Regions from separate parts of the Erwinia sp. 1181_3 genome, predicted to be linked through region 4. Evidence: predicted binding sites of a transcription regulator. Region 4 holds the regulator's gene; each other region holds the start of a gene.

Evidence for each region. The regulator CRP, encoded in region 4, controls carbon source genes, mostly activating them, when cyclic AMP is high. The targets are predictions, from matches to a motif close to ATGTGANNNNNNTCACAT.
Region 1: a site for CRP is predicted at 3,061-3,078, ahead of glpT (glycerol-3-phosphate transporter). Genes of this name have one in related genera too.
Region 2: a site for CRP is predicted at 3,029-3,046, ahead of mlc (sugar metabolism global transcriptional regulator Mlc). Genes of this name have one in related genera too.
Region 3: a site for CRP is predicted at 2,962-2,979, ahead of FY046_RS04090 (YfcZ/YiiS family protein). Genes of this name have one in related genera too.

The regions. Positions count from the first base shown of each region.
Region 1 covers NZ_VTDE01000016.1:21,080-28,758, forward strand. Annotated here, with positions in the region: gene metE (5-methyltetrahydropteroyltriglutamate--homocysteine S-methyltransferase) at 1-1,124, opposite strand, end outside; gene metR (HTH-type transcriptional regulator MetR) at 1,376-2,314, shown strand; gene FY046_RS22615 (DUF1456 family protein) at 2,461-2,934, shown strand; gene glpT (glycerol-3-phosphate transporter) at 3,300-4,646, shown strand; gene glpQ (glycerophosphodiester phosphodiesterase) at 4,661-5,710, shown strand; gene yigL (sugar/pyridoxal phosphate phosphatase YigL) at 5,760-6,560, opposite strand; gene pldB (lysophospholipase L2) at 6,624-7,616, opposite strand.
Region 2 covers NZ_VTDE01000004.1:320,148-327,826, reverse strand. Annotated here, with positions in the region: gene tus (DNA replication terminus site-binding protein) at 1-548, opposite strand, end outside; gene FY046_RS13470 (MFS transporter) at 730-1,938, opposite strand; gene FY046_RS13465 (LysR family transcriptional regulator) at 2,101-2,988, shown strand; gene mlc (sugar metabolism global transcriptional regulator Mlc) at 3,169-4,386, shown strand; gene bioD (dethiobiotin synthase) at 4,509-5,174, shown strand; gene FY046_RS13450 (P-loop NTPase fold protein) at 5,485-7,353, shown strand.
Region 3 covers NZ_VTDE01000001.1:915,897-923,575, reverse strand. Annotated here, with positions in the region: gene ccmI (c-type cytochrome biogenesis protein CcmI) at 1-519, shown strand, start outside; gene mlaA (phospholipid-binding lipoprotein MlaA) at 555-1,316, shown strand; gene fadL (long-chain fatty acid transporter FadL) at 1,373-2,710, opposite strand; gene FY046_RS04090 (YfcZ/YiiS family protein) at 3,088-3,384, shown strand; gene fadI (acetyl-CoA C-acyltransferase FadI) at 3,598-4,908, shown strand; gene fadJ (fatty acid oxidation complex subunit alpha FadJ) at 4,908-7,061, shown strand; gene sixA (phosphohistidine phosphatase SixA) at 7,233-7,679, shown strand, end outside.
Region 4 covers NZ_VTDE01000005.1:21,968-29,646, forward strand. Annotated here, with positions in the region: gene FY046_RS14625 (phosphoribulokinase) at 38-907, shown strand; gene FY046_RS14630 (amidohydrolase) at 922-2,100, opposite strand; gene FY046_RS14635 (OsmC family protein) at 2,361-2,768, opposite strand; gene crp (cAMP-activated global transcriptional regulator CRP) at 3,138-3,770, shown strand; gene FY046_RS14645 (YccS/YhfK family putative transporter) at 3,828-5,903, shown strand; gene argD (bifunctional acetylornithine/succinyldiaminopimelate transaminase) at 6,347-7,564, opposite strand; gene FY046_RS14655 (aminodeoxychorismate synthase component II) at 7,651-7,679, opposite strand, start outside.

The DNA.
Region 1 (7,679 bases), on a different contig from region 4:
CAGGCCTCCAGTGACGCCGGATCGTTGTTGTTCAGCGCATTGCTCAGCAGTGACAGTTCAGCACACTTTTGCAGGGCAAAGGCGAACCAACTTTTTACTTCATCATCCAGACGGGTTTCCACGCTCAGGTCGATCGGGCTGTGCAGCAGTGAGCAGGAAGAACCGATCCACAGCTGTTTACGGGCAGCGCTCAGCGGCTGCAGACGCTCAAACCAGCGGCTCAGATCCGCACGCCAGACGTTACGACCGTTAATCACCCCGACTGACAGCAACCAGCTTGCCGGTACTTTGCTGTTGAGCACAGAGATATCATCGTTACCGTGGACCAGGTCCACATGCAGCCCCTGAACCGGTAGTGCCGTAATGATGTCAATGTTCTGGCCGATACTGTCGAAATAGGTGGTCAGCAACAGCTTGCTGTGCCCCTGCAATGCAGCATAGGCGGATTTGAAAGCAGCTAACCACTCGGCAGGCAGTTCCAGCGCCAGCGCGGGCTCGTCAATCTGCACCCATTCGATATCGCGTTTAGCCAGTTCGGCCAGCACCTGCTGGTAAACTGGCAGGATGTCTTTCAACAGGCTCAGGCGATCAAACTGATCCCCTTTCACTTTGCCCAGCCAAAGATAAGTTACCGGGCCCAGTAAGACAGGTTTAATTTTGTGGCCCAGCGCCAGCGCTTCGTCGACTTCGTCCAGCAGTTGGGTCCAGGTCAGTTTGAACTGCTGACCCTGAACAAATTCAGGCACCATGTAGTGATAGTTGGTGTTAAACCATTTGGTCATTTCTGCGGCGGCGGCGGGTTCACCGGTCGGAGCGCGGCCACGACCAAGACGGAACAACGTATCGAGGTCAACTGAGCCCTCTTTATTCTGGTGGCGCGCGGGTACGTTACCCAGCATCAGGCTGGTGGTCAGCACGTGATCGTACCAGGCGAAGTCACCGACCGGCAGCAGATTCACACCTGCGTCTTTCTGCTGTTGCCAGTGGCGTGCACGAAGTTCACGGCCAGTCGTCAGCAGATCGTCCTGGCTGGTGGTGCCCGCCCAGTAGCTTTCCTGCGCTTTTTTCAGTTCGCGACGCAGACCAACGCGGGGAAATCCGAGAATGTGGTTCAGAATAGTCATCAGTTGTGCCTCGTTAAATTGTTCTTTACCGGGACCATCAAAATTGGCTGATGTCAGTGTGCACACAGCCAGCGCGCAAGAACCGGAGCGTACTGAAGTACGTGAGGATTCTGAGCACTGCCCGGGATGTAAAATGACAAGTAAACTCATCAGCGAATCATTTAGACGTCCAGATGTTTACACCGCTATATTGTGCAGGTACTGTATCAACCACAAGCGCAAAATATTCACTGTCGATGTGAAGGACTCTCATGATCGAACTTAAACACCTGCGGACGCTGCAAGCGTTGCGAACGACAGGTTCACTGGCGGCGGCGGCGGCCCAGCTTCATCAAACGCAGTCAGCGTTATCTCATCAGTTCAGCGACCTGGAGCAACGTCTGGGGTTCCGGCTGTTTGTACGTAAAAGCCAGCCGCTGCGTTTCACGCCACAGGGAGAACTTTTGCTGCAACTGGCGGAACAGGTGCTGCCGCAAATCCAGCAGGCATTGCAGGCCTGCCATGAACCGCACCAGACCACATTGCGCATCGCTATTGAATGCCACAGTTGTATTCAGTGGCTGACCCCGGCGCTGAACAATTTCCGCAAGAGCTGGCCGCAGGTGGTGATGGATTTCAAATCGGGGATGACATTTGACCCGCAGCCCGCCCTGCAACAGGGAGAGCTGGATGTGGTACTGACCTCCGATATTCTGCCGCGCAGTGGGCTGTTTTATTCACCTATGTTTGATTTCGAAGTCCGCCTGGTGCTGGCACCGGATCATCCCCTGGCGCAAAAGGCGCATATTTCACCGGAAGACCTGGCCAGTGAGGTGCTGATGATTTATCCGGTTCAGCGCCAACGCCTGGATATCTGGCGTCATTTCTTACAGCCGGCCGATGTCAGCCCAACGTTGAAAAGCGTAGACAACACGCTACTGCTGATTCAGATGGTGTCTGCACAGATGGGGATTGCTGCGCTGCCACACTGGGTAGTGGAGAGTTTTGAGCATCAGGGACTGGTGGTAACGAAAACGCTGGGAGAGGGCCTTTGGAGCCGCCTGTATGCGGCAGTGCGCGACGGTGAACAGCGTCAGCCTGTAGTCGAAGCCTTTATTCGTTCCGCCCGCCAGCACGCCTGCGATCATCTGCCTCGGGTTCGTGATGCATCCCGTCCTGGCGTGCCACATCCTTCCATCAGCCATCCTTAGCATGCACGGCAGCCAGTCGACTACTGGCGTTACACGCTGACCCGCGCTCGTGACTCAGGGCAGCGCACGCCGCTAACGCAGATGCACCCTGAGGGACGACGAGTTATACTGCACTCACTGCAATTGTTTCACTACAGAGAGTCCCTATGACCAATAACGATGTCCTGCGCAGCGTGCGTTACATGCTGAATTTAAGCGATGCTAAAGTTGTGAGCATTCTGGCGCTGGCAGAGAGCGAAGTAACAGAAGCCGAAGTGCACAGCTTCCTGAAAAAAGAGGATGAAGCCGGCTATCGCCCCTGCCCTGATGTCATCATGGGTTACTTTCTGAATGGTTTGATTTTTGAACGCCGTGGCAAAAGTGAAGACGCACCTGCGCCTTCTATCGAACGCAAGATGACCAATAACATCCTGATGAAGAAGCTGCGTGTGGCCTTCGACCTGAAAACCACCGACATTCTGGAACTACTGAAAAGTGCCGATTTTGCGGTAGGACAGTCAGAAATTGGGGCGATCTTCCGTAAACCTGGGCATAAAAATTACCGCGAATGCGGCGATCAAATTCTGCGTAACTTCCTCAAAGGTCTGACGATGAAAATCCGTCCGGTGAAGAAAGCCTAAGCGATTGACTGACTGATTAACGCCACCTGCTGGCGTTAATCTTTGTTCTTCTGCCAGATCAAAACCTTCCTTTTAGAACAAAATCACTCACCAAACGAAACCCACAGCCTTTATCTGGGTTTGTATATGTGACTATCCTCACACTTTATAGTTTCATTATGAAAATAAAACACCGATTTGTGATGTAGATATAGCCATCTCGTCATAAAACTGTAACATTTGCGCCATTCTTCACAGTCAGTTGTTCTGATTACGACTACGCTATGCGCGAAATGGAACATTTATTCCTGTTTTAACAGGATCCTGTTCCTCTACTCTGCGCATTCGAAGCCGGATGTCAGTCTTTCGAGCCATGGGAGGCCAAAATGTTACGTTTTTTCAAACCTGCTGCACATCAGCCCCGCGTTGATGACAGCCGCGTTGACCCGTTATACCGCAAGCTACGCTGGCAGATCTTTCTGGGGATATTCTTCGGTTATGCTGCCTACTACCTGGTGCGTAAGAACTTTGCCCTCGCGATGCCCTACCTGGTTGAACAGGGTTTCTCACGTGGTGACCTCGGCTTTGCGCTCTCCGGCATCTCTATCGCCTACGGTTTCTCAAAATTCATTATGGGGTCGGTCTCTGACCGCTCCAACCCGCGCGTCTTCTTACCTGCTGGCCTGATACTTGCCGCGGCAGTCATGTTGTTTATGGGCTTTGTCCCCTGGGCAACGTCCAGCATCATGGTGATGTTTGTACTGCTGTTCCTGTGTGGATGGTTCCAGGGGATGGGCTGGCCGCCGTGCGGTCGTACAATGGTGCACTGGTGGTCACAGAAAGAGCGCGGCGGCATTGTTTCCGTCTGGAACTGTGCGCATAACGTCGGTGGTGGTATCCCTCCACTGCTGTTCCTGCTCGGTATGGCCTGGTTTAACGACTGGAAAGCGGCGCTGTATATGCCTGCTTTTGGTGCCATTGTTATCGCCATCATTGCTTTTGCGCTGATGCGTGATACCCCGCAGTCTTGCGGCCTGCCGCCGATTGAGGAGTACAAAAACGACTATCCACCGAACTATGATGAGAAACATGAAGATGAGCTAACGGCTAAGCAGATCTTTATGCAGTACATCCTGCCGAACAAACTGCTGTGGTATATCGCGCTGGCTAACGTGTTTGTTTACCTGCTGCGTTACGGCATCCTCGACTGGTCACCGACCTACCTGAAAGAAGTGAAACACTTCACGCTGGATAAATCATCGTGGGCTTACTTCTTCTACGAGTACGCCGGTATCCCGGGTACGCTGCTGTGCGGCTGGATGTCGGATAAAGTCTTTAAAGGTAACCGTGGTGCAACAGGCGTGTTCTTTATGGTGTTGGTGACCATTGCCACCGTTGTGTACTGGATGAACCCGGCCGGTAATCCTGGTGTGGATATGGCCTGTATGATGATTATTGGCTTCCTGATTTATGGCCCGGTGATGCTGATTGGTCTGCATGCCCTGGAGCTGGCACCGAAGAAAGCGGCGGGTACCGCAGCAGGCTTTACCGGTCTGTTTGGCTACCTCGGTGGGTCCGTTGCCGCCAGTGCTATCGTCGGCTATACCGTTGATTACTTCGGCTGGGATGGCGGCTTTATCATTATGATCGGCGGCTGTGTGCTGGCGGTGATCCTGCTGACGATGACGATGTTCAGCGAGAAGAAACACAAACAGGGCCTGAACTCACTCTGATTGAAGGGAACATTATGTTGAAAAACGTTATCGCTACCTTAGTTCTCACCACCTCTCTCGCGGCGACAGCCGCGAGTTCTTCGCCTGTCGTGATTGCGCATCGTGGGGCCAGCGGTTATCTGCCGGAACACAGCCTGCCGGCAAAAGCGATGGCCTATGCTCAGGGAGCGGATTACCTTGAGCAGGATCTGGTGATGACCAAAGACGATCATCTGGTGGTGCTGCATGACCACTATCTGGATCGGGTGACGGATGTTGCCACGCGTTTCCCCCATCGCGCACGGGCTGACGGACGTTATTACGCTATCGACTTTACCCTTGCCGAGATCAAGAGCCTGGCGTTTACCGAAGGCTTTACGCTTGAAAACGGCAAAAAGGTGCAGACCTTTCCAGGCCGCTTCCCGATGGGGAAATCTGATTTCCGTGTTCATACCTTTGAGGAAGAACTGGAGTTTATTCAGGGCCTGAACCACTCCACCGGCAAAGACATCGGGATTTATACCGAAATTAAAGCCCCGTGGTTCCACCGCAAAGAAGGCAAGGATATCTCTGCCAAAGTTCTGGACGTCCTGAAGCAGTATGGTTACAGCAGTAAGACCGATAAGGTTTATGTGCAGTGCTTTGACTATAACGAAGTGAAGCGCATCAAGACCGAACTGGAACCTCAGCGGGGAATGAATCTGAAGCTGGTGCAGCTGATCGCCTATACCAAATGGGATGAAACTCAGGAGCAGCGCGACGGTAAGTGGGTGAACTACGATTACGATTGGATGTTCGCGCCGGGTGCGATGAAAACCATCGCCCAATACGCCGACGGTATTGGCCCGGATTACCATATGCTGGTGGCGCCAGGCGCAAAAACCGGCAATGTGGCGCTGAACGATATGGTCAAAGAGGCACACCAGAATCATCTGGTGGTGCATCCGTACACGGTACGCGCCGATCAGCTACCGCCTTATGTCAGCAACGTCGATCAGCTGTACGACCTGCTGTACAACAAAGCGGAGGTTGATGGTCTGTTTACTGATTTCCCGGATAAAGCCGTTCGTTTCTTAGGTCGATAACTATCGGATGACTAAAGGGCCGATCGAACAGTTGATCGGCCCTGCAGACTTACACGTGATACAGCTGACGCAGGAAGTTCGGCACGGCCTGATCGGCATTCGACCCGATCACTTCCAGCTCCGGTAAGATATCTTTCAGGCGCTGATGAGAGTTGCTCATGATGCAGCCTTTGCCCGCCATACTCAGCATCTCTTTATCATTCATACCGTCACCAAAGGCAATGCACTCCTGTAACGAGAAGCCCAGTGATTTTGATACCGCATCCAGCGCGTGCCCTTTCGACACACCGCCCGCCATCACTTCCAGGCAGGTTGGCAGCGAGAAGCTGACGTTAACCCGATCACCCCAGCGCGCAATCAGCGCCAACTCCAGTGGGACCAGCAGTTCCGGGATCGCGCAGGTGAAGAACACCTTGCTGATGCCGTCGGTCGACAGCTGGCCCGGCTCATAGATCTGATAGTTGAAGTCAGACTCGCGGAAGAAATCCATCTCTTCAGGACGGTGGCGGTTCAGGAACCACTCTTCATCCCGATACACGTTGGTGTAGATATCAGGGTTGGCGTGCTGCATGGCGAACAGTTCAAGCGCGATATCTTCATCCAGGTTGTGACTGAAAACCAGCTCACCGGCGGTGTTATGCACCCGCGCCCCATTTGAGGTGATCATGTAAGCATCGATGCCCAGGCTGTCACGCATCTGCGCCACGTCGATGTAATGGCGGCCCGTTGCAAAGACAAAATGGATGCCTTTACGTGTCAGCAACTGTAACGTTTCGCGGGCATAAGGGGAAAGCGTGTGGTCCGGTGACAGCAGCGTGCCATCCAGATCTGAAGCAACAATACGGTACATAACACCTCTGATTAATATTTCTGGCGGGCTGTCAGTACCCACCGGCAAAGTCATTCTGTCCACTCAGCAGTGGCGGAAAAAAAAGGCCAGGATGGCCTCCAGCGCTTCGCTGCGCATGCTGTCTTTCTCAAACAGGATCTCGTGGCGGGCACCGTCGATAATCATCGGCTTACCCCCTTCGCAGGGCTGGCCGGCGGCCACCATCGTCTGGCAAAACAGATCCTGAGCGCGGTTATCCACCACTTTATCGTCAGCGGCCTGGAGCAGCAGCAGCGGCGTCGATATCTTCGCCGCCTGGCTTAAAATACTGTGCCCGGCGCGTACCCCTTCTCTCACCCAGTGATAAGTGGGGCCACCCACACGCAAGCCCGGGTCGTCGGCATAAAAGCGCAGGTTACGGCGATAGCGTTCACGGCTGTGTGTCAGTTCGTTAATGGCGAACGGGCGCGCATGCCATTTTCCGGTCCCCAGTGCATAACCCTCGCGTACCGTCGGATATTTTTCCGCCCAATTAAGGATAGAGTTGGCCATCCATAACGGCATCGGCAGGAAGATGCCAAACATCGGCGATGCCAGCGCCACTGCATCAAACGCCGCAGGCTGGCGAGCCAGCATCAGCGCCAGTATCGCCCCGCCCATCGAATGGGCCAGTGCATAACGGCGGCGATAGTGACGTGTGACAATCTCTTTCAAATACAGGGTTTCGAGGTCGTCGACATAATCTTCGAATTCAACCACATGGCCACGGTGAGAATCCTGCAATAACCGCCCGGATCGTCCCTGCCCGCGATGATCGATAATGATGACATCATAACCGCTATGGAACAGGTCATAGGCCAGCTCCGGGTATTTCACATAGCTTTCAATGCGCCCCGGGCACAGCAGTATCACCTTATCGTGTTGCGGTGAGATGAAACGGACGTAGCGGATCGGGATGTTTTCAACACCGAAAAACTCATCCTCTTCACGCAATTTCCAGAAATCCAGCAACGGGCCTGTAGCAAATGCCGCAAAGGCTTTTTCCCGCGTCGTCCAGTTGTGTTTACGATGTTCCATCAGGCTCATTTCCAGAAAGGACTCTTCCTTAAAAAAGGGGCAGGGTTCCCCGTAGCGCCGCAT
Region 2 (7,679 bases), on a different contig from region 4:
CGACTGATATTTTTAATAATATGCTTATTCGCCCAGCCAAAGCGCACGGAATCGGGCGCTTCAAGCAACGTCAGCGAACGGTAAGCGTTCAGGGTAATCAACCCGCGCAGATGGCGGTGGACAAACTCGAACCGCTCCTCGCTCGGCAGGCCCGATTCCACGGTAATAATCTGCTCCAGCCGTTGTTTCAGTTGATTGATTGAGGCGACCTGCTGGTGGAGCAGGGCAGACTGCGTATTATCGGCTTCTAAGCACACCGCACCAGGAAGACGTACTGCCGCCTTAGTGCTCAGTTTTTCTGACTGGTGCTGCATAAACAGACGCGCAAAATGCGTCAGGGAGCGCTGCAGGGCTGCCTGGCCGGTTAGCTGCTCGACCTTAACCTGCGTCAGCGGATCGTGTTCCTTACCTTTTTCCACCTCAGGCAGTTCAAACACCCTGGCGGTCAGCAGACGCATACTCAGGATCTGCTGCTGTAATACCTCCAGTTCCTGCTCGAGATCGGCCACACAGCGGTGAAGCTCCTCAACAGTATCGTAATGACGCATGACACCTCCATTAGTTACAACATACTGATGACTATAGCAGTGGAAAACAGAGATGAACATCAACAACGGTGTTTTTTGCGTCGGGCAGGGGAAAATTGTGCCATTGATCAGAGGGATTCATTTTTTGTAGGGGCGGACCTTCTTTTTCGGTCCGCCTGTGACAACACATTGTGCCCGGAAGTTAGAGTTTTCGTCCGTGTAGACGGCTTCCTACCAGTAACGCCAGCACCAGCATGGCAGCAATAAACGCTGTAATTCCGTACCAGCCAAAATGATGCCAGAACACACCGCCGAGCGTACCGGCAACGCTTGACCCCAGATAATAACTGAACAGGTATAGCGATGATGCCTGGCCTTTAGCGCGGCGCGCACGATGGCCAATCCAGCCGCTGGCAACAGCATGTGCAGCAAAAAATCCGGCTGTAAACAACATCATACCTGGCAGAATAAACCAGATATTGCTGGCGAGAGTGATCAGAAGACCGCTCAGCATCAGTGCGGTGGAGAACAGCAGCACCGGTGCGCGTCCATATTTTGCCGTCATCGCACCCGCTTTAGGCGAACTCCATGACCCCGTGAGATAGACCACCGACAGCAGGCCGACAATCGCCTGATTCATTGAATAAGGCGGCGAAAGCAGACGGTAGCCGATGTAGTTAAACAGGGTGACAAAGGCCCCCATCAACAGAAAACCTTCGGCAAACAACAGCGGCAAACCGTTATCGCGCCAGTGCAGCCGGAAGTTAATCATCAGACTACGCGATTTAAGCGAAGCAGGGCGGAAATGGCGCGAGGCAGGCAGAATTTTCCAGAACATCAGCGCAGCGGCCAGTGCACAGCAGCCGATGGCCATCACGGCAATGCGCCAGCTGCTGAAATCGGTGATCACCCCGCTGAGTAAACGGCCGCTCATACCGCCAATCGAGTTCCCGCTGATATACAACCCCATTGAAAACGCCACCATACTGGGATGAATTTCTTCACTCAGGTAAGTCATCCCCACGGCCGCAACACCGCTCAGCGACAGGCCGGTCAGCGCACGCATCAGTAAAATCCCGTGCCAGCTGGTCATGGTCGCGGACAGCAGGGTACAAATTGCGGCCAGCATCAGCGCGGTCACCATCACCGATTTACGCCCGATGGCATCAGATAACGGACCGGTTACCAGCAGCCCAAGCGCCAGCATCCCGGTGGAAATCGACAGGGAAATACTGCTGGTCGCCGGGGAAACGCCAAACTCCTGCGACAGAACCGGAAGGATCGGCTGTACGCAATAGAGCAGGGCAAACGTCGCCAGCCCGGCTGAAAATAGCGCCAGCGTGACGCGCATAAATTGAGGAGTACCACGTTTGATATAGAGATTTTTATCGACAGCAGGTGAGTCGGTGATGGCAAGAGATGCACGGTCAGCAGAATACGGCGGTCTGACGGCATGGGATGAGCGGTTCACAACAGATCCTTAGAGATATTCAGGGAGTTCACGTTGTAAAGGGTAAGAAAGTCAGATTATGATGTCTAATATATTAATAATCTCGAATGATACTTTTAACATATGAATATCGAGTTGCGTCACCTGCGTTACTTTATCGCCGTGGCAGAAGAGCTACATTTTGGCCGTGCGGCACTGCGCCTGAATATTTCCCAGCCGCCGCTCAGCCAGCAAATTCAGATCCTCGAGCATGAAATAGGCGCACGCCTTTTCGCCCGTACCAACCGCAGCGTCCAACTGACGGCGGCCGGGCAGCAGTTCCTGCAGGATGCTCGTCTGGTACTGCAACAGGTCGATCAGGCTGCCGACAAAGCTGCGCGCCTGCATCGCGGTGACGAAGGCGAAATACGTATTGGTTTTACGTCATCCGCCCCGTTTATCACCGTCGTATCAGACGCATTGTTCACCTTTCGTCAGCGCTTCCCGGCGGTCCATATCCAGATGCAGGAGATCAATACCCGCCAGCAACTGGCGCCGCTGGGTGACGGGCGGCTTGATTTAGGCGTGATGCGCAATACCCTTCTGCCGGAAACCCTCGATCATCAGCTGCTGCTTCGTGAACCCATGTATGCGCTGGTGCATCGTGCCCATCGCCTGGCAGGCAGGCCGCAAATTGCACTGAGCGATTTGGCGCAGGAGCCCTTTGTCTTCTTTGACCCGCAGGTGGGAACAGCGCTGTACGGTGAAATTCTGGGGTTACTTGGCCGTTACGATATTCAACCTAATATTGCTCAGGAAGTGGGGGAAGCAATGACGATTATCGGCCTGGTGTCTACCGGACTGGGCGTCTCTATTCTTCCGGCATCTTTCCGACGCGTGCGCCTGAGCGATGTGGTGTGGATCCCGCTGGTGGAGCAGGACGCGCGTTCGGAAGTGTGGCTGGTGTGGTCGAAGCAACGTGAGATTCCTGCCGTGGTTGCCGCGATGATGACGTTGTTATTGCCGAAATGATCTGGCAATCGCGGAAAACATGAGCGTTCAGCAACGGTTTATGTGCGGCAAATCACATATCGAATCAAATATTTGACGCCATCTGATAAGTGTTTCACCATGAGCGAAATGCTTTATTTTGAAGCGTGAAAATAACAGACAGCAGCGCCTTTTAAGACAGGTGATAAGTGGGAGTGGGGTGTGATTGCGGATAGTCAGCCTGGTCATATTGACCAGATTAAACAGACTAATGCCGGAGCGGTGTACCGACTGATTGATCGGTTTGGTCCCATCTCGCGTATAGAGCTGTCCAAAAAAGCGCAACTGGCCCCGGCCAGCATCACGAAAATTGTGCGTGAAATGTTGGAAGCGCATCTGGTGCAGGAAACGGAATTTCAGGACCCAGGCAGTCGTGGTCGTCCGGCTGTCGGACTGGTGCTGGACACCCAGGCCTGGCACTTCCTGTCTGCCCGTATCGGTAATGGCGAAATCACCCTCGCGCTGCGCGATCTCAGCAGCAAAATGGTCGTTGAAGAGCAATTCCCCCTTCCCGCAGAGGCCGATTTGCCGTTGTTGACGCGTATCGTCCAGCAAGTCGACCAGTTCTTTATTCACCACCAGCACAAACTCGAGCGTCTGACGGCCATTGCCATCACACTGCCGGGCATCATGAACAGCCAGTCAGGTATTGTTCACCGCATGCCGTTTTACGAGGTTGATGATATGCCGCTGGGCCCGGTTCTTGCCGAGCGCACCGGATTGCCAGTGTATATTCAGCATGATATCTGCGCCTGGACGATGGCAGAATCGCTGTTTGGTGCTTCACGCGATGCCAGCGATGTGCTTCAGGTGGTGATTGATCACCATGTGGGCGCCGGGGTGATTACCGGTGGGCGCTTGCTGCACGGTGGTAGCAGTTCGCTGGTTGAGATCGGTCATACTCAGGTCGATCCGTGGGGAAAACGCTGCTATTGCGGGAATCATGGCTGTCTGGAAACCGTGGCCAGCATCGACAATATGCTTGAACTGGCGGCGCAGCGGATGCAGGCGTCGATGAGTTCGGCATTGCATAATCAGGCGCTGACCATCAATGCCCTGTGTGAGGCTGCACTGGCGGGAGATCATATCGCCTGCGATGTCATTGCCGGCGTTGGCAACAGCGTAGGGCGTATTCTCGCCATCATGGTCAATCTTTTCCATCCACAAAAAATTCTGATTGGTTCTCCGCTTAATCAGGCGCAACATATTCTGTTCCCTGCCATCGTTAACTGTATTCGCCAGCAGGCATTACCCCGCTACAGTGCTGACCTTAAGGTAGAATCCACTGAGTTTGCGAATCTGGGCACTATGCCGGGTGCCGCACTGGTAAAAGATGCTCTCTACAACGGCTCCTTATTAATCAAACTGCTACAAGGCTGATAAATTCACTAAACATTGCGCTAACGCAATCCCCGACATCCGGCACTACCCTACAATTTTCGTTCATTCATCAAGTACGAAAATTATCAATGAGGCCAGGCAGTGCCTGTCGGAGTCATCCCATGTTAAAACGTTTATTTGTCACCGGCACAGATACGGAAGTCGGTAAAACCGTGGTGTCGCGCGCGTTATTACAAAAGCTGGCAACGGGCAGTAAACAGGCCGTAGGATATAAACCCGTCGCGAAAAGTAGCCAGCAAACGGAAGAAGGGCCACGCAATAAAGATGCTCTGGTTCTACAGGAATCCTCCTCAGTGCCGTTGCCTTACCACGCCATTAATCCGGTCACCTTACTGGAAGATGAAATTAGCACCAGTTGCACACCCATCAGCTATGCCGCGCTCAGTCGCGGCCTGCAAGCGCTGGATCAACATGCAGACTATATCGTGGTGGAAGGGACGGGCGGCTGGCGAAGCCTGATGAATGATCTGCGCCCGTTGTCTGACTGGGCCGTGCAGGAGCAACTTCCGGTCGTACTGGTGGTTGGCATCAAACTGGGGTGCATCAGCCACGCATTGCTGACAGCGCAGGCGGTGATTAACGATGGACTGCCGCTGTTAGGCTGGGTGGCGAATCGCATCAATCCGGGATTGGCCCATTACGCGGAGATTATTGATGTGCTGCGCGACAAAATTCCGGCACCGCTGCTTGGCGAACTGCCGTATCTGCCACGTGCGGAAAGCCGCGATCTGGCGCATTATTTGGATTTGACTGCGCTGAATTTATAGCAGGGCGGGATTTTGTAGAGGCGGACCTTTTTTTTCTGTCCGCCTAATCACCTTAGGCCCGGCAAAAGTCGCATCCCTGCGGGACGCGTGATCTCAACGTTTACATCACTCTTCTTATCTCTGCCTCAACACCTGAGTTTATTATTTTTTTGAAAAGATAAAAATTCGGCCATAGTCGATTTCAGAATAAAGTGTTCGCTTTTTTCATGTGCTCAAAAAATTAAAATAGTCAAGAAGATTGCATTGAAAACAATCCACACTTCTCTTAAAATGCATCGATATGAAACATGTAATTTCAAAGAGGTTTTCGGTGAAAAATACTCACGCTCAAGAATTTTTGGAATATTACCTTTCACTCAAAGCTGAGCCTCGTTATGCTGTTCTTATTAATGGTGAATGGGGGGCAGGCAAGACCTGGTTTGTTGATAGTTTCCTGGAGGACTATAAAAAAAACCATCCAGATTTTAAAATGCTTAAGGTAAGCCTGTATGGGGTCAACTCTCTGGAGCAAATTGAGAATGAATTTTTTAAACAAATGCACCCTATACTCTCGAGCAAAAAGTTTGTCGCGGGTTCCAGAATAATTAAGTCATTTCTGAAGGGCACTATAAAAATCGATCTTGATGGAGATGGTAAGGATGATGCGAGTCTTAATGTTGAAATGCCGACGATAGATTTGAAAGACTTCATAGCTGATAGTAATAAATTCGCCCTTGTTTTTGATGATGTTGAAAGAACAACGTTAACATTACCTGTGCTTCTGGGGTATATTAATCATTTTGTTGAACTAGGGGGCGTGAAGGCAATTCTGGTGGCGGATGAGATGCATATCAATGCGATGGATCCCGACTATAGCAAAGCAAAGGAGAAACTCATCGGAAAGACGTTATTAATAGAACCTGATGTTGAAAGTTCCGTTCACAAGTTTATCACTCTGATTGATAACACCACGTTAATGAATATATTTAAATGTAATATAGATTTGCTTGTGACAGTCCATTCTCAATCTGGCTTTAACAATGTCAGGATCTTGCGACAGGCTTTTTTTGATTTTGAGCGCCTTTACAACAGTCTCGATCAGGCACACAGGAACCATAAAAGTTTTATCAGAGATTTATTATGCCAGTTCCTCATATATGCTTTTGAGCATAAAAGTGGGGGTTTTACACAACCCTGTTTTGAAACGATAGACACACAAATGAAAGACCTCATTATAAATACCTCTGAGGAACATAGTAGTGCTTTCTTACGTATAAGCAGGAAGTATACGGTTGGATTGCTATCGAATACCATTTTTCATGGCAGCTTGTGGGGCAATATAATCTGTCATGGGATTATTGAAAAAAAAGTTATTCATCATGCTGTAAACATATCATCCTATTTCAGGAGTGAATGCTCAGCGCCATGGGAACGCTTATGGAATTACCATGACTTAACCGACGACGATTTAGAGTATAACCACAGTAAACTCAAGGAGAGACTCGAAAGTGATGAGGTTGAATGTTTAGGGGAGATTTTAATGTCCGCCAGTATTCTTATTGAATTAGTCGAGAGTGAGCTGAGTGGTGATACTTATAACGATGTTAAAGAAAATATCAAGGGGAGAGTTGATGGTTTTTTGAGGAGAAATGAGATTGCGGAGTTACATAAAGCTGGTGAGTTTTTTGGTGGTTATTCACTCACTGCCTGGCAGGGAATGGGGTACCTTGCAAGGGATAATCATAACTTTAAAGAAATCGTTGAATATGTAAAAAAAAGAAAGGTTGAATACAGTAGTGAAACCTTGCCAGAAATGGCGAGAAAACTCATTGAAGATATAAAATCCTCTAAAATGGATCTGATTGTTGAGTTATCTTCTACAAATAATAATAAGTATATGTTATATGAAAAATCTTTCCTAAATTATATAAGATGTGATGATTTTGTTGAGGCTTTTATTGATACTGATGCAAAAACAAAACGTGAAATAATCACCAGGGTAAAATATCGTTACGATAATAATTATTATCCTGCAAACCTAAAGGATGAATTTCAGTGGCTCAATGAACTCAGAAGTGCATGTAATGAAAAAATTGAAGGGTTAGGAAAAACTATTCTAAGATTTTATCTGAGAAATTTTGTTAAATATGCATTGGATCCTTCAATCGAAAACCAGTCTAAACTTTATTGTCATGATTAATCGCATTTTTATGGAATAATCATCACGCAAAATTATAATTAACCGATGAGATATAATCCCGTACTTGAGCATACCATGACGTTAGCGCCGGCGCTGGCCGAGTAGATTCTGGAAAAGCTCAACATAAATTATTTTCCGGCGATAACTGCGGCCAGCTTGGCGAATTTATATCAGGCGTAGTGCCAGTCGGTTCCTTTCGATAATATACGCAAACGTATCGATTCTATCTCTGCGCAACCTCAGTCCTTACTGGTGCTACACCCGACGACTTCTTTGTTCACTAGCTAAAGTATGGTACCGGCGGCACCTGCTGGGCAGGTCACGTT
Region 3 (7,679 bases), on a different contig from region 4:
CAGTATCCTACAAATGAGCAGGTGCTGGGGCTGTTAGCCTTTAACGCGTACAACCAGCAAGACTATGCGCAGGCGGTCACGACCTGGCAGAAAATGCTGTCGTTGTTACCGGAAAATGACGGACGCCGGGTGATGATCCAGCGCAGTATCCAGCAGGCAGACAGCGCTTCCGGCAAAGAAAAAAGCCACCTGGCGTTAACCATCAGTTTGTCACCTGAGGCAGAAAAAATGTTACCCGCGAACGGAGTGTTGTATATTTCCGTGTCTGACGGCGTTTCTCAGGTTCCTGTAGCCGTGAAAAAGAGTCCGTTGAGCCATTTTCCTTTATCGATCACGCTGGATGACAGCAATGCTATGATGCCGGATCGGTTGTTATCCTCGCAGCATCAGGTGCAGGTTCGCGTGCGAATATCGCGCGATGGCAGCGCTTACCGTTCACCTGGTGACTGGTTCGGGCTGACTGAAGTACTGCCTTTTGCCGGTCAGCAGCAGATTGCCGTGGAAATTAACCGGCAGTAGTGGACGATAATTTATAACAGTACAGGGAGAAAACGATGAACTATCGCCTGACGGGCTTAGTGCTGGCTAGCGTACTGATGGTGGGATGTGCCACTTCTGAGACGGCGAATGAGCCGCAGGGCCATGCCGACCCTCTGGAAAGCTTCAACCGTTCTATGTTCGACTTTAACTACAATGTGCTGGATCCGTATGTTCTGCGCCCGGTTGCGGTGGTCTGGCGTGATTATCTGCCGCAGCCTGCACGTAACGGGCTGGGCAACTTTTTCAGTAACCTGGAAGAACCCTCTTCAATGGTGAACTATTTCATTGAGGGTAATCCGTATAAGGCGATGGTGCACTTCAACCGTTTCTTCCTGAATACGCTGTTGGGTATGGGCGGTCTGATTGATGTGGCCTCCATGGCTAACCCGAAACTGGCGAAAGAAGAGACCCGTGCTTTCGGTAGTACGCTGGGGCATTACGGCGTGGGATATGGCACGTATGTCGAAGTCCCTGGCTACGGGGGTTTTACGCCGCGTGAAGATATTGGCGGGCTGGTCGATGATGTTTATCCGCCGCTGCTCTGGCTGACCTGGTGGATGTCTGCGGGTAAATGGGCACTGGAAGGGATTGAAACCCGTGCACAGCTGCTCGACTCCGATGCTATTTTGAGAAATTCTAACGATCCTTACGCATTTATGCGTGCGGCTTATTTCCAGCATCATGATTTCCTTGCCAGCGATGGAAAATTAATTCCGCAGGAAAATCCAAACGCCGCCGCAATTAAGGGTGATTTGGGCGATATTGATTCGCAGTAAATAATAAAAACCCCACGGAAGTGGGGTTTTTTATTCGCGTTGATAAAGCGCAGTGATCAGAACTTATAGTTAAAGCTCGCACCGTACAACCAGGCTTTACCGCTGGAAGTAAAGGTATAAGGTGTCGCCTGGCCACCATTTTGGGCGGTGGCAACCGGATCATTCCCTTCTTTAACCGTGACTTTTTGTCCGTGCATATAAGAAATACCGACATCCACTGACGCATCTTTATTAAAGGCGTAAGAGGTACCCGCGCTCAGCCATAAACGGTCCTGGTCAGGAATAGAGATGGAACGCTTATCCGAAGGAACCGGGCTGTCATCGAAGGCAATACCGGTGCGGAAGGTCCAGTTATCATCGTAGAAGTAACTGGTACCCAGCGCGATGCGGTAGGCATCGTGGAAGCTTTCATCTTTAACGAACAGGTCCTGACCATTGCTGCCGGTCGCTCTCAGCTCCTGGAACTGGCTCCAGCTGGTATACGCCAGGCTGTAGTGAACGGCCCACTGTGGTGCAACTTTGTGGTATCCGGAGACTTCCCACATTTCAGGCAGGTGCAGTGACAGGGAGCCTGAAACCGTATTACCACCAGTACCGGACGGCAGACCAAATTGACCGCCGATCGGGTTGTAGGCCACCGGAATATCACTGCTGTAGTCACCGTCAAAGTCGATTTTCACTTCTGAACGGTAGCTCAGGCCAAAGCGGTTCTTATCATCCACTTCATAAAGAATACCGGCGTTCCAGCCGTAACCCCATTCATCGCCTTTCAGATGAGCAATCTGGGTATCAGCCGGTGCGGCAGGTAAACCTGCGGCGGGCAGGAAAGCGCCCAGCTCACCAATATTACGTTCGATTTTCGCTTTCGCATAAACGGCATTGACGCCGACACCCATGCTGAAGTGCTGGTTAAGACGATAGGCGGTGCTGAGGTTAAGGTTCATGGTTAACAGATCGGTGGTGCCCGCAAAAGGACCGCCGGCATATCCATCGTTAAACTCGGTGGCGAGACCATAATTACTGGTTGCTGAGGCGCCAATCCACCACTGATCGTTCAGCGGCTGGACGTAGTGAATATTTGGTACCCACTGCGTCGGTGCAATATTATCGGCATTCAGACTATTACCTGCACCAGACTGTCCCTGAATATTCACATCGGGATCGATAAATACCGCGCCAATGGAAAACATAGGGCGATCCATTAATGCCATTGTGGCCGGGTTACGACTGGCCGATGCTGCGGTATCACCCATTGCGCCTTCGCCGGAATAAGCGCGGCCAAGACCAATGGTGGAAAATTCGTTCAGTTGAAAGCCAGCCGATAAAGCATTTGAAGAAACAAGCGCCACTGCTGCTGCGAGTGCAGACTTAGCAAACAGGTTTTTATGGTTCATAACCACAACCTCATTATCTGATTTTTATTTAAGCTCTGTTACGTAACGTAACAAGGGATCGCGGATTCTAGGGACTGACAGACAACCAACAAATCAGACCAGTGGGCCAAGTATAGGTCCGACCTGTGTCTATGTTGCAATATTGTTTTTCAAATATTTCTAAAATGATGCTGAAAAAGCGATCTGGCTTGCAAAAAACTTACAATCAATTTTTTGATGATTTAGTGTGACTTGTTTCGGATCAAATAATAGTGTGATTTTCATCACTTAACGCGCTCTTTTCCCCGGATGGCTGGAGCGAAAACAGGCGCAGGCGTAGACTTATACTTATCTAAATTAACCTGCCGCCAGATACCGGGTGGTATGCCGGAGGATGTATGACTGAAGCTATTAACCGCTGTAACGCCAGTGAAACCGCTGCGTGTTGCTGTGTCGATGTCGGGACAGTAATGGATAACACGGACTGTACCGCCAGCTACAGCCAGGAATTTGAACGTCGTGAACAGGCTGAAGCGATGCTGCGTACGCTGACGGATAAAGCGCGTGCCGTTGAGTCAGAACCTTGCCTGATCGAAAGCCGCTTCAGCGAAACCCCGGCCGGTGTCACGCTGGACTGTGAGTTTACTTTTAGCTGCCAGGCGGAAACGATGATTTTCCAGCTGGGCCTGCGCTAATCTCCCGGTGGAGGGTGCCCGCCCTCCACCAGAATCGTGTGTGTTCTCGCATTTTTTCCCTTCTGCCGTAGCGCCCGTCATTAATCTGGTTAACACTGATCAGGTCAGACCTCTTGGCAATGATGCCGTCTATCTAAGATATGCTCCCGACCTCGCGTATTGCCGCCCATGCACCGGCAACACGACGCAACAGGGAGCAGAAAGGTGAGAATAATGAGTAAAGCTATACCTTTGCTGACACGTCAGGGTGACCGTATCGCAATCACCCACGGATTGCGTACGCCATTTGTCCGCCAGGCCACCGCGTTTCACGGTATTCCGGCGCTGGAACTGGGGCGCATGGTGATCAGTGAACTGCTGGCGCGCAGCGAGATCCCCGCTGACGCCATTGAACAGCTGGTGTTCGGCCAGGTGGTGCAGATGCCGGAAGCCCCCAATATTGCCCGTGAAATTGTGCTGGCCAGCGGCCTGAGTGTGCATACCGATGCCTACAGCGTCAGCCGCGCCTGCGCCACCAGCTTTCAGGCGGTGGCGAATGTGGCCGAGAGCCTGCTGGCAGGGACGATTCAGGCCGGTATTGCCGGTGGCGCGGACTCTTCCTCAGTGCTGCCGATTGGCGTCAGTAAAACGCTGGCGCGGGTGCTGGTCGACCTCAGCAAAGCGCGTACGTTGCCGCAAAAACTTACACTCCTTAGCCAGCTGCGTCCGCGCGATTTACTGCCGGTGCCTCCGGCGGTGGCCGAATATTCCACCGGGCTGCGCATGGGCGATACCGCCGAACAGATGGCGAAAGATCATGGCATTACCCGCGAGCAGCAGGATGCACTGGCGCACCGCTCCCATCTTCATGCGGCGCGTGCCTGGCAACAGGGGCTGTTAAATGACGAGGTGATGACGGCTTATGCTCCCCCGTGGAAGCAGCCCGTTCAGCAGGATAACAATGTGCGCAGCGAATCCCGTCCTGAAGACTATGCCCGCCTGCGCCCGGCATTTGACCGAAAACACGGTACGGTCACGGCAGCAAACAGCACGCCACTCACCGACGGGGCTGCTGCGGTGGTTCTGATGACCGAGTCCCGCGCGCGCGAGCTGGGCATGGTGCCGCTGGGCTACCTGCGCAGCTATGCGTTTACCGCCATTGATGTGCGCCAGGATATGCTGCTGGGGCCTTCCTATGCTTCACCGCTGGCGCTGGATCGTGCGGGGATCACGCTGGCCGACCTTTCTCTGATTGATATGCATGAAGCGTTTGCGGCGCAGACGCTGGCTAACCTGAAGATGTTTGCGGATGAACGTTTTGCCCGCGAGGTGCTGAACCGTCCCCATGCGCTGGGCGAGGTGAATCAGGAGCAGTTCAACGTGCTGGGTGGCTCTATCGCTTATGGTCATCCGTTCGCCGCGACCGGGGCACGGATGATCACGCAGACGCTAAATGAGCTGCGTCGGCGCGGTGGCGGGCTGGGGCTGGTGACCGCCTGCGCCGCCGGGGGTTTGGGTGCCGCAATGGTTTTGGAGGCGGAATAATGGAACAGAAAACGGCTTTTACGCTCAGCATGCGCCTGGATAACGTCGGCGTGATCACTATCGATGTGCCTGATGAGAAGATGAACACGCTGAAGGAGGCCTTTGCCGGGCAAATTCGCGATGTCCTCAGACAGGCACGGTCCAATCCGCACCTTGCCGGGCTGGTGCTGATCTCCGGCAAGCCGGACTCTTTTATTGCCGGGGCCGATATCAGCATGATCGCGGCCTGCGACACGGCAGAGCAGGCCAGCGCGCTGGCACACGCCGGGCAGACCGTGATGGCGGAGATCGCTGCGCTGCCGGTGCCGGTCGTGGCCGCCATCCACGGTGCCTGCCTCGGGGGCGGCCTGGAGCTGGCACTGGCCTGCCATCATCGCGTCTGTTCGCTGGATGATAAAACCCGGCTCGGCCTGCCGGAAGTCCAGTTGGGGCTGTTGCCGGGCTCCGGGGGAACGCAGCGGCTGCCGCGTCTGATTGGCGCTTCGACCGCGCTGGATATGATCCTGACAGGCAAAACCCTGCGTGCGCGTGCGGCCCTGAAATGCGGGCTGGTGGATGACGCGGTGGCAGCGAGTATATTACTGGAGACAGCGGTGAAGCTGGCACTGAAAGCGCGCAGCGCCAGAAAGCCGTTACCGCTGCGCGAACGGCTGTTAACCGGCCCGGCGGGCAGGGCGATACTGTTCGCGCTGGCAAAACGCCAGACGCAGGCGAAAACGCACGGGAATTACCCGGCGACAGACAAAATACTCAGCGTGGTGCGCTGCGGGCTGGAACAGGGCAGCGGTAGCGGTTATGCCGCCGAGGCGCAGGCATTTGGTGAACTGGCGATGACGCCGCAGTCCGCCGCTTTGCGCAGCCTGTTTTTCGCCACTACCGCCCTGAAAAAAGATCCGGGTGCCCAGGCTGCGCCGCGTGAGTTGAAGCGTATTGGTGTGCTGGGCGGTGGCCTGATGGGGGGAGGTATCGCCTGCATCACGGCTACCCGCGCCGGGCTGCCCGTGCGCATTAAAGATGTGAACCCGGAAGGCATTAACCGGGCGCTGAAAACCAGCTGGCAGGTGCTGACTCAGCAGGTCAACCGCCGCCGCCTGAGTGTGGCAGAGCGTCAGCAACAGATCGCATTGATCAGCGGTGGCACTGACTATCAGGGCTTCCGCCAGCGTGATATGGTCATTGAAGCCGTCTTTGAAGATCTGGCGCTGAAGCAAAAAATGGTGGCTGAGGTTGAGGCGCACTGTTCGCCAGACACGCTGTTTGCTTCTAATACGTCATCGCTGCCGATTGCGGATATTGCCTCTGGTGCGCAGCGGCCAGAGAATGTCATCGGTTTGCATTACTTCAGTCCGCCGGAAAAAATGCCGTTGGTGGAGGTGATCCCCCATGCCGGAACGGCGGCGGTCACCGTGGCCACGGCGGTGGCGCTGGCGAAGAAACAGGGTAAAACACCGATTGTGGTGGCCGATCGGGCCGGGTTCTACGTTAACCGCATTCTCGCCCCCTATATGATTGAAGCGATGCACTGTCTGCTGGAAGGGGAGCCGATTGAGTCTATTGACCACGCGCTGGTGCAGTTCGGTTTCCCGGTGGGGCCGGTGCAGTTACTGGATGAAGTAGGGATTGATGTCGGCACGCATATTATGCCAATCCTGCAACAGGCATGGGGCGAGCGTTTTGCATTGCCGGCCGCGCTGGACGCGGTGCTGAAGGACGATCGCAAGGGACGGAAGAACGGACGTGGTTTCTACCTTTATCCACAGAAAGGGCGGAAAAAGCAGCCGGACAGCGCGATTTATCGCTTGCTGAATATCAGTGCAAAACACCATCTCAGCGCACAGAATATCGCTCAGCGCTGTGTGATGATGCTGCTGAATGAGGCGGCGCGTACGCTGGACGAAGAGGTGGTTTCCTGCGCGCGTGACGGCGATATCGGCGCTGTTTTTGGCATCGGCTTCCCGCCGTTTCTCGGGGGTCCCTTCCACTATATGGACCAGTTAGGCATCGGTGAAGTGGTAAACAGTTTAGAGCAACTTATGCAGCGTCACGGGCCGCGTTTTGCCCCTTGTGAACGTTTGAAAAAAATGGCTGACGCCGAGGAAACCTTCTATAAACCGGAAGTTAAGCTGAATAGTTGCACTGATTCAGTGGGATAGTCTGGTGGGGTTAGCGAATGATGTTGGCGGGTTAATCTGCACGTCGCTCACTAAGTAAACAATCGGTTGACTATACTCAAGGCATTGGGGTACAACACAGCGTTCATTCTCTGGATGAAGAGTCGGACGGCGTTGTCCCCCGGCGTTTTTGTTTAACAACAGCGGTGCTATATGCAAGTTTTCATTATGCGTCACGGCGATGCAGCATTAGATGCAGCAAGTGATTCAGTCAGACCTTTGACCCATTGCGGCTGTGATGAGACTCGCCAGATGGCGACCTGGCTTAACGGCCAGTCAGTGGATATTGAGCGCGTACTGGTCAGTCCTTATCTGCGTGCGCAGCAAACACTGAATCAGGTACGTGAAGTGTTGCCCTTGCCGGAAGGCGAAGATGTGCTGCCGGAGCTGACTCCGGGCGGCGATCCTGGCCTGGTGGCCTGCTACCTGCAGGTACTGGCAAACGAAGGCGTCAAATCGGCGCTGGTGATCTCTCACCTGCCGCTGGTGGGCTATCTGGTGGCTGAGTTATGCCCGCAGGAAGCGCCACCGATGTTTGCCACCTCGGCGATTGCCTGCGTTGACTTCGATGCGGAGAATGCGGCTGGCAAGCTGGAATGG
Region 4 (7,679 bases):
ATCCGTCCGTCCGACCTTTATCAGGGAGTTGCACGCCATGTCAGCCAAACATCCGGTCATCGCCGTCACCGGCTCCAGTGGGGCAGGAACCACCACCACCAGCCTGGCTTTCAGGAAGATTTTTCAGCAACTTAATCTGCGGGCAGCCGAGGTCGAAGGGGACAGTTTCCACCGTTTTACCCGCCCGGAAATGGATATGGCAATCCGTAAAGCGCGCGATATGGGAAAGCACGTCAGCTATTTTGGCCCTGAAGCCAATGACTTTGGCCTGCTGGAGCAAACGTTTGGTGAATATGGTCGCAGCGGTAAAGGGCAGTCGCGCAAATATCTGCACACCTATGATGAAGCCGTACCCTGGAACCAGGTGCCGGGCACATTTACCCCGTGGCAGCCGCTGCCTGAACCCACCGATGTCCTGTTTTATGAGGGTTTGCATGGCGGCGTAATGACTCCGCTGCACAACGTGGCAGACAAGGTGGACCTGCTGGTCGGCGTGGTGCCTATCGTTAACCTGGAGTGGATACAAAAACTGGTGCGCGACACGGGTGAACGCGGTCACTCGCGTGAAGCGGTCATGGATTCAGTGGTGCGTTCCATGGAGGACTACATTAACTTTATTACGCCGCAGTTCTCACGCACTCATATTAACTTCCAGCGCGTCCCCACGGTGGATACCTCTAACCCCTTTGCTGCTCGCGGCATCCCCTCTCTGGATGAAAGTTTTGTCGTCATCCACTTTCAGGGGCTGGAAGATATCGACTTCCCCTATCTTCTCTCCATGTTGCAAGGTTCGTTTATCTCGCATATCAAAACCCTGGTGGTACCAGGTGGAAAAATGGGACTGGCAATGGAGTTGATTATGGGGCCACTGGTCAAACGCCTTATCGAAGGCAAAAAAATCGGCTGACCCCATTTATCCTGTTATCGCTTCATCAGCAGGCGGTGGATAAAGCCGGTATGCAGCCTCACCCCGATTTTTAGCGCATCTTCGTCAAGGCGAAAATGGGGGTTATGCAGCCCCCGGCAGGTCCCTTTTTCCGGGTTGCCCGACCCGACCCACAGGAAACAGCCCGGCACTACCTGCTGATAGGCTGAGAAGTCCTCGCAGCCAAACATTGGATGCAGCATAACCTGCAAGGCATCATCCCCCAGCGTGGCAATCACATTATCCACTGCAATACGGCAGGCGTCCGGGTGATTAACCCCGGTGGTGTAACCCGGCGTCCATTTCAGCACGTAGCTGGCCCCTGCTCCCTGCGTCATTCCGTCCAGCTGCTGTGACATCATCTGCGGGATAGTGTTACGCGCACTCTGGCTGAGCGTGCGCAGCGTGCCGCGCAGATTCGCCGTGTCAGGGATAACGTTATAGCCGCCGTCAGCCTGAAAACTCGCGACCGTCAGTACGGCACCTTCGTTAGGGTCAAGACGACGTGAGACAATCTGCTGAAGTGCCTGCACCACTCCTGCGCCCAGCGTCACCGGGTCGATACTCTCCTGCGGCATCGCTGCGTGGGCGCCTTTTCCCTGCAGGGTCAGGTCGAAGTTATCGCTGGCAGCGCTGAAGACGCCCTCTTTCACAGCCACCTGGCCGGTAGACAGTCCCGGGAAAACATGCAGACCGAAGATCATTGATACACCATTCAATACGCCCAGCTTAATCAGCTCGCTGGCCCCGCCTGGCGGCACTTCTTCCGCATGCTGGAAAATAAAGCGCACTTTGCCGGCAAGCTTACTCTGCTGCTGGCACAACACCCATGCCGCCCCCATCAGCATTGCCGTATGCGCATCATGCCCGCAGGCATGCATCACACCGCGATTGCGCGAGGTGAAAGGTTCACTGTTCAACTCCTCAATAGGCAGCGCATCCATATCGGCCCTCAGGGCAATGCAGTCACCACTACGCGGCCCCTCAAGTTCAGCCAGTACGCTATTTGGCGTCGGGCGACTAAGTGTTAATGGGCCAAACTTTGCCAGTTCAGCGGCAACATAGTCTGCGGTGCCATGCTCGTGGAAAGAGAGTTCGGCATTCGCGTGAATATGCCGCCGCCATTGCAGCACCTTTGGTGTGACATCCTGAATCAGCGTCTCGATAGTCATCATGACTCCTGGTTGATTAAATCTGACAACGGCAGACCAGGCAGCAACAGAGAATCATGGGCAAACGCCGGACATTCAGCTGTTGTTTCGCCAGCCTGCAGCAAATTAAGAAAGGAATGTAGAACGAGGGAAATATACCGCTGATGTTATTCGCCTGCCGTGGCGTGAAATGCGGGTAGAGAGAGGAATAGCAGGATGTGTACGCTACGTTCTGTCAGCTGTGGGTAACGACAACGAACATCGTTACCCATAAGAAACCAGCTTCAGGTCAGATCTGTCACTTCATAGCTGTGCGTCATTTTCACCGCGCTCCCCAGCATAATCGCCACCGAGCAGTATTTCTCCGCAGAGAGGTCGACCGCACGTGAAACGGCTTTATCCGTTAACGCCTTGCCGCTGACAATAAAGTGCAGGTTAATATGGGTGAAAATACGCGGTGCCTCTTCACGACGTTCCGAGGTCAATTTAACTTCACAGTCGGCGACATCGTGACGGCCTTTCTGCAGAATAGACACCACATCAATCGCACTGCATCCCCCGGCAGCCATCAGCACCATCTCCATCGGGCTGGGTGCTTTATCCCCCGCGTTGCCATCCATCAAAATCTGATGGCCGGATGAGGATTCTCCCAAAAACGTCATCCCTTCAACCCACTTAACTCGTGCTTGCATCACAAAATCCTCTCATTGATTCAGTTACCGCAGAGTACGCTGCACTCACAAAAACGGCAACGTTGCCTTTTTCGAACTATGCTGAAGCGAGACAACAGAAGACAGTCTTGTAAAGCTGTGCTACAAACGAAGCTGCAATATTTTACTGGCATAACAATGCACGGTAAAAACGGGACGACAGCACGAGCCATGCTCTTAACAGAGGCCCGTATAATTTCCCTATGGGAACGCTTGAATATTTCAACGCCTGGCAGGGATACATCCCCTGATACCCAAAAATATTTCGCGCTTCAGGCCAGCGGCAACGCATCTGCAGCACGCCGAATACAGGGTATATTTAGGCACGATTACAACAGAGGATAACAGCGAATGGTTCTCGGCAAACCGCAAACAGACCCTACACTCGAATGGTTCCTGTCACATTGCCATATTCACAAATATCCATCCAAAAGCACTCTGATTCATCAGGGTGAGAAGGCGGAAACCCTCTATTACATCGTTAAAGGATCAGTAGCGGTGTTAATCAAGGATGAAGAAGGCAAAGAGATGATCCTCTCCTACCTCAATCAGGGCGACTTCATTGGCGAGCTGGGCCTCTTTGAAGAAGGTCAGGAGCGCAGTGCATGGGTACGTGCGAAAACAGCCTGTGAAGTGGCTGAAATTTCCTACAAAAAATTCCGTCAGTTGATTCAGGTGAATCCTGACATCCTGATGCGCCTGTCTTCACAGATGGCGCGTCGCCTGCAAGTCACATCAGAGAAAGTGGGTAATTTAGCTTTCCTTGATGTGACCGGACGCATTGCCCAAACGTTGTTGAATCTGGCGAAACAACCGGATGCCATGACGCACCCGGATGGGATGCAGATCAAAATCACCCGTCAGGAGATCGGCCAGATCGTCGGCTGCTCCCGCGAAACGGTGGGTCGTATTCTGAAAATGCTGGAAGATCAAAACCTGATCTCAGCACATGGTAAAACCATTGTTGTTTACGGAACACGTTAACCGGCTCTGAACCCACGGCGCGACGCCCAGTCGCGCCGTTTTTATTTGGTGTGGCTCATGTGGCGGAGAATTATCTATCACCCCGAAGTTAACTACGCACTCAGGCAAACACTGGTGCTGTGTTTACCCGTGGCGATCGGCTGGATGCTCGGCAACCTGCAAAACGGCCTGCTGTTCTCATTAGTCCCCGCCTGTTGTAACAATGCCGGTCTTGATACTCCACACAAACGCTTCTTCAAACGTCTGATCGTAGGCGGTTGCCTGTTTGCTTTCAGTAGCTTTTTGATTCAGTACGCCGGGGCAGAAGAGGTGCCACTGCCCGTGATCCTGCTGGTCATGGCACTGCTGCTTGGCGTCACCGGTGAAATCAGTCCGCTGCACGGTCGTCTGCTACCGGCATCGCTGATTGCCGCCATTTTCACCCTCAGTCTGGCCGGACGCATGCCCATGTGGCAGCCGCCGCTATTGTTCATTCTCGGTACCGTCTGGTATGGCGCGTTTAACTGGTTCTGGTTCTGGCTGTGGAAAGAGCAGCCGATGCGCGAAACCCTCAGTCTGCTCTATCATGAACTGGCTGATTACTGCGAAGCGAAATACAGTCTGCTAACCCAGTTGACCGATCCCCAAACCGCCCTGCCTCCCCTGTTGGTCCGCCAACAGAAAGCCGTCGATCTGATTAACACCTGTTACCAGCAAATGCATATGCTGGCCGCCAATCGCGACCATTATCAGCGACTGACGCGCGCATTTCAGGTCGCCCTCGATCTACAGGAACATATCGCCGTCAGCCTGCATCAGCCCGAGGAAGTACAGAAGCTGGTAGAGCAGAGCCACGCCGAGGCGGTGATCCGCTGGAATGCGCAGACCATTGCCACACGCCTGCGGGTACTGGCTGACGATATCCTCTATCACCGCTTCCCTGAACGTTTCACGATGGAAAAACCGCTTCAGGCACTGGAAAAAATATCCCGTCAGCACCCCGATAATCCGGTTGGCAACTTTTGCTATTATCACTTCAGCCGTATCGCCCGCGTGCTACGCACCCAGCACCCGTTGTACCGTCGCGACCTGATGGCGGACCGCCAGCGCCGCCTGCCGCTGTTTCCTGCGTTGAAGAGTTATCTGTCGCTGAAATCCTCTGCCCTGCGCACCGCCGCACGCTATGCAGTCATGCTGACCTTCGCCAGTTCACTGGCCCTGTTCTTCAATCTGCCGAAGCCTTACTGGATACTGATGACGGTGATGTTTGTCAGCCTCAACGGTTACAGCGCTACTCGGGTACGTATCCAGCACAGGGCGCTGGGAACGCTGGCCGGGTTGGCCATTGCCGCTGCCACGCTCGGTTTACATGCCCCGGAATCCTGGGTGCTGCTGGTGATGCTACTGATTACCCTGGTGAGCTATCTGTTTATCCGCAAGTTTTACGGCTGGGCAACCGTAGGATTCACGGTCACCGCGGTGTATACATTGCAACTGCTGTCGCTGAACGGAGCGCAGTTCCTGCTGCCGCGCTTAATGGATACACTAATGGGCTGTCTGATTGCCTTCGGCGGCATGATTTGGCTATGGCCACAGTGGCAGAGTGGATTGATGCGTCAGAATGCGCACGATGCGCTGGAGACCTATCAGGAGGCATTGCAGAAGCTGCTGGGCAGCGAACAGGATGCGGAGAAACTGGCATACCAGCGTATGCGGGTGAATCAGGCGCATAATGCGCTGTTTAACTCACTGCATCAGGCGATGCAGGAACCGGGCTTTAATTCACGCTACCTGGCCGATATGCAGCTGTGGGTCACGCACAGCCAGTTTATTGTTGAGCATATCAACGCCATGACCATTCTGGCGCGGGAGCATACGATGCTAACGCCGACGCTGGCAGAGCGCTATTTGCAATCCTGCGAAATTGCCCTGCAACGCTGTCAGCAGCGTCTGGAGTATGACGGACCGGATTCAGGCAGCAATGTACTGGATGCTCCCGAGGACTTCCATCAGGGGCCGGTGACCATTATGGAGCGACACGTGAAGCGTATTCTTGGCCACCTCAGCGTAATGCACACCATTTCGTCGCTGACCTGGAGCCAGCGCCCACATCATGGCCGCTGGCTGTCCCGGCGCTTGAGGAAATCGTCATGATCGCGGGTCAGGCATGCCTGACCCCTACGAATTAGCGGCATGCCGACGCTGGTCTGGGATATGCCTGACATCGACGAATTAGCGGCATGCCGACGTTGGTCTGGGATATGCCTGACATCGACGAATTAGCGGCATGTCGACGTTGGTCTGGGATATGCCTGACATCGACGAATTAGCGGCATGCCGACGTTGGTCTGGGATATGCCTGACATCGACGAATTAGCGGCATGCCGACGTTGGCCTAGGATATGCCTGACCCCTACGAATTAGCGGCATGCCGACGCTGGTCTGGGATATGCCTGACATCGACGAATTAGCGGCATGCCGACGTTGGTCTGGGATATGCCTGACATCGACGAATTAGCGGCATGCCGACGTTGGTCTGGGATATGCCTGACATCGACGAAACAACGTAGGGGCGGGGCATGCCCCGCCCACGGCAATCAGCCCAGGACTTTCTCAACAGCCGTGGCGAAACGCGCCATGCCTTCGGCGATATCCGTTGGCTCAATGACCAGCGAAGGCGCAAAACGCATCACGTCAGTTCCGGCAACCAACACCATCACACCGGCTTCTGCTGCGGCGTTAAGAATATCGCGCGCACGTCCAGCATGCTGTGATTTCAGCTCCGCGCCAATCAGCAGGCCTTTGCCACGGATATCGCTGAACAGATCGAAACGGGCATCCAGCGCCTGAAGCGCATCAACAAACAGCTGACGGCGCTCTTCCACACCTTCCAGCACCTCTGGCGTATTGATGATATCCAGTGCAGCTTCAGCCACCGCACAGGCCAGCGGATTACCGCCATAGGTGGTGCCATGCACGCCAGGCGCCATAACCGATGCAATGTCGTTAGTCGTTAACATGGCACTGACCGGGAAACCACCGCCCAGCGCTTTGGCGGTGGTGAGTATATCCGGCTGCACACCATAATGCTCATACGCAAACAGTTTACCGCTGCGGCCCATGCCGCTTTGCACTTCATCCAGAACCAGCAGCGCATTATGTTCATCACAGAGCTGGCGCAGCCCCTGCATAAACTCTGGCGTCGCGGGCATCACACCCCCTTCTCCCTGAATCGGCTCGACCACAATGGCGCAGGTATGATCGTCAATCACCGCTTTTACTGCGGCCAGGTCGTTAAACGGGACGTGGACGATATCGGCAGGTTTTGGCCCGAAGCCATCGGAATACTTCGGCTGGCCGCCAACGGACACCGTAAACAGCGTGCGACCGTGGAAGGCGTTATGGAAGGCAATGATTTTACTTTTGAACGGGCTGTGACGTTTGGTGGCGTAGTAACGCGCCAGCTTAAACGCCGCTTCGTTTGCTTCAGCACCGGAGTTAGCAAAGAACACTCGCTCGGCAAAGGTCGCGTTGATCAGTTTGGTCGCCAGACGCAGGGCAGGTTCGTTAGTGAAGACGTTACTGGTGTGCCACAGGGTTTCACCCTGCGTTTTTAATGCCTCTACCAGCGCCGGATGGCAATGCCCGAGCGCGGTGACCGCAATACCGCCAGAGAAATCAATGTACTCTTTACCCTGCTGATCCCAAACGCGGCTGCCTTTCCCTTTCACCGGCACAAACTGTGCTGGTGCATAAACAGGCAAAATCACCTCATCGAACGTTGCACGTGTTACCGCTAATTTTTCCGCCGCCATTCACTACCTCACCATTTAGTCTTTTCAGGGATGTGAAAATATAGTCATAAAATATGCATAAAAAGTCACTAAAAGGCAAACGTTAATCAGCGTTTGAGGAAATTATCCAGCAGTT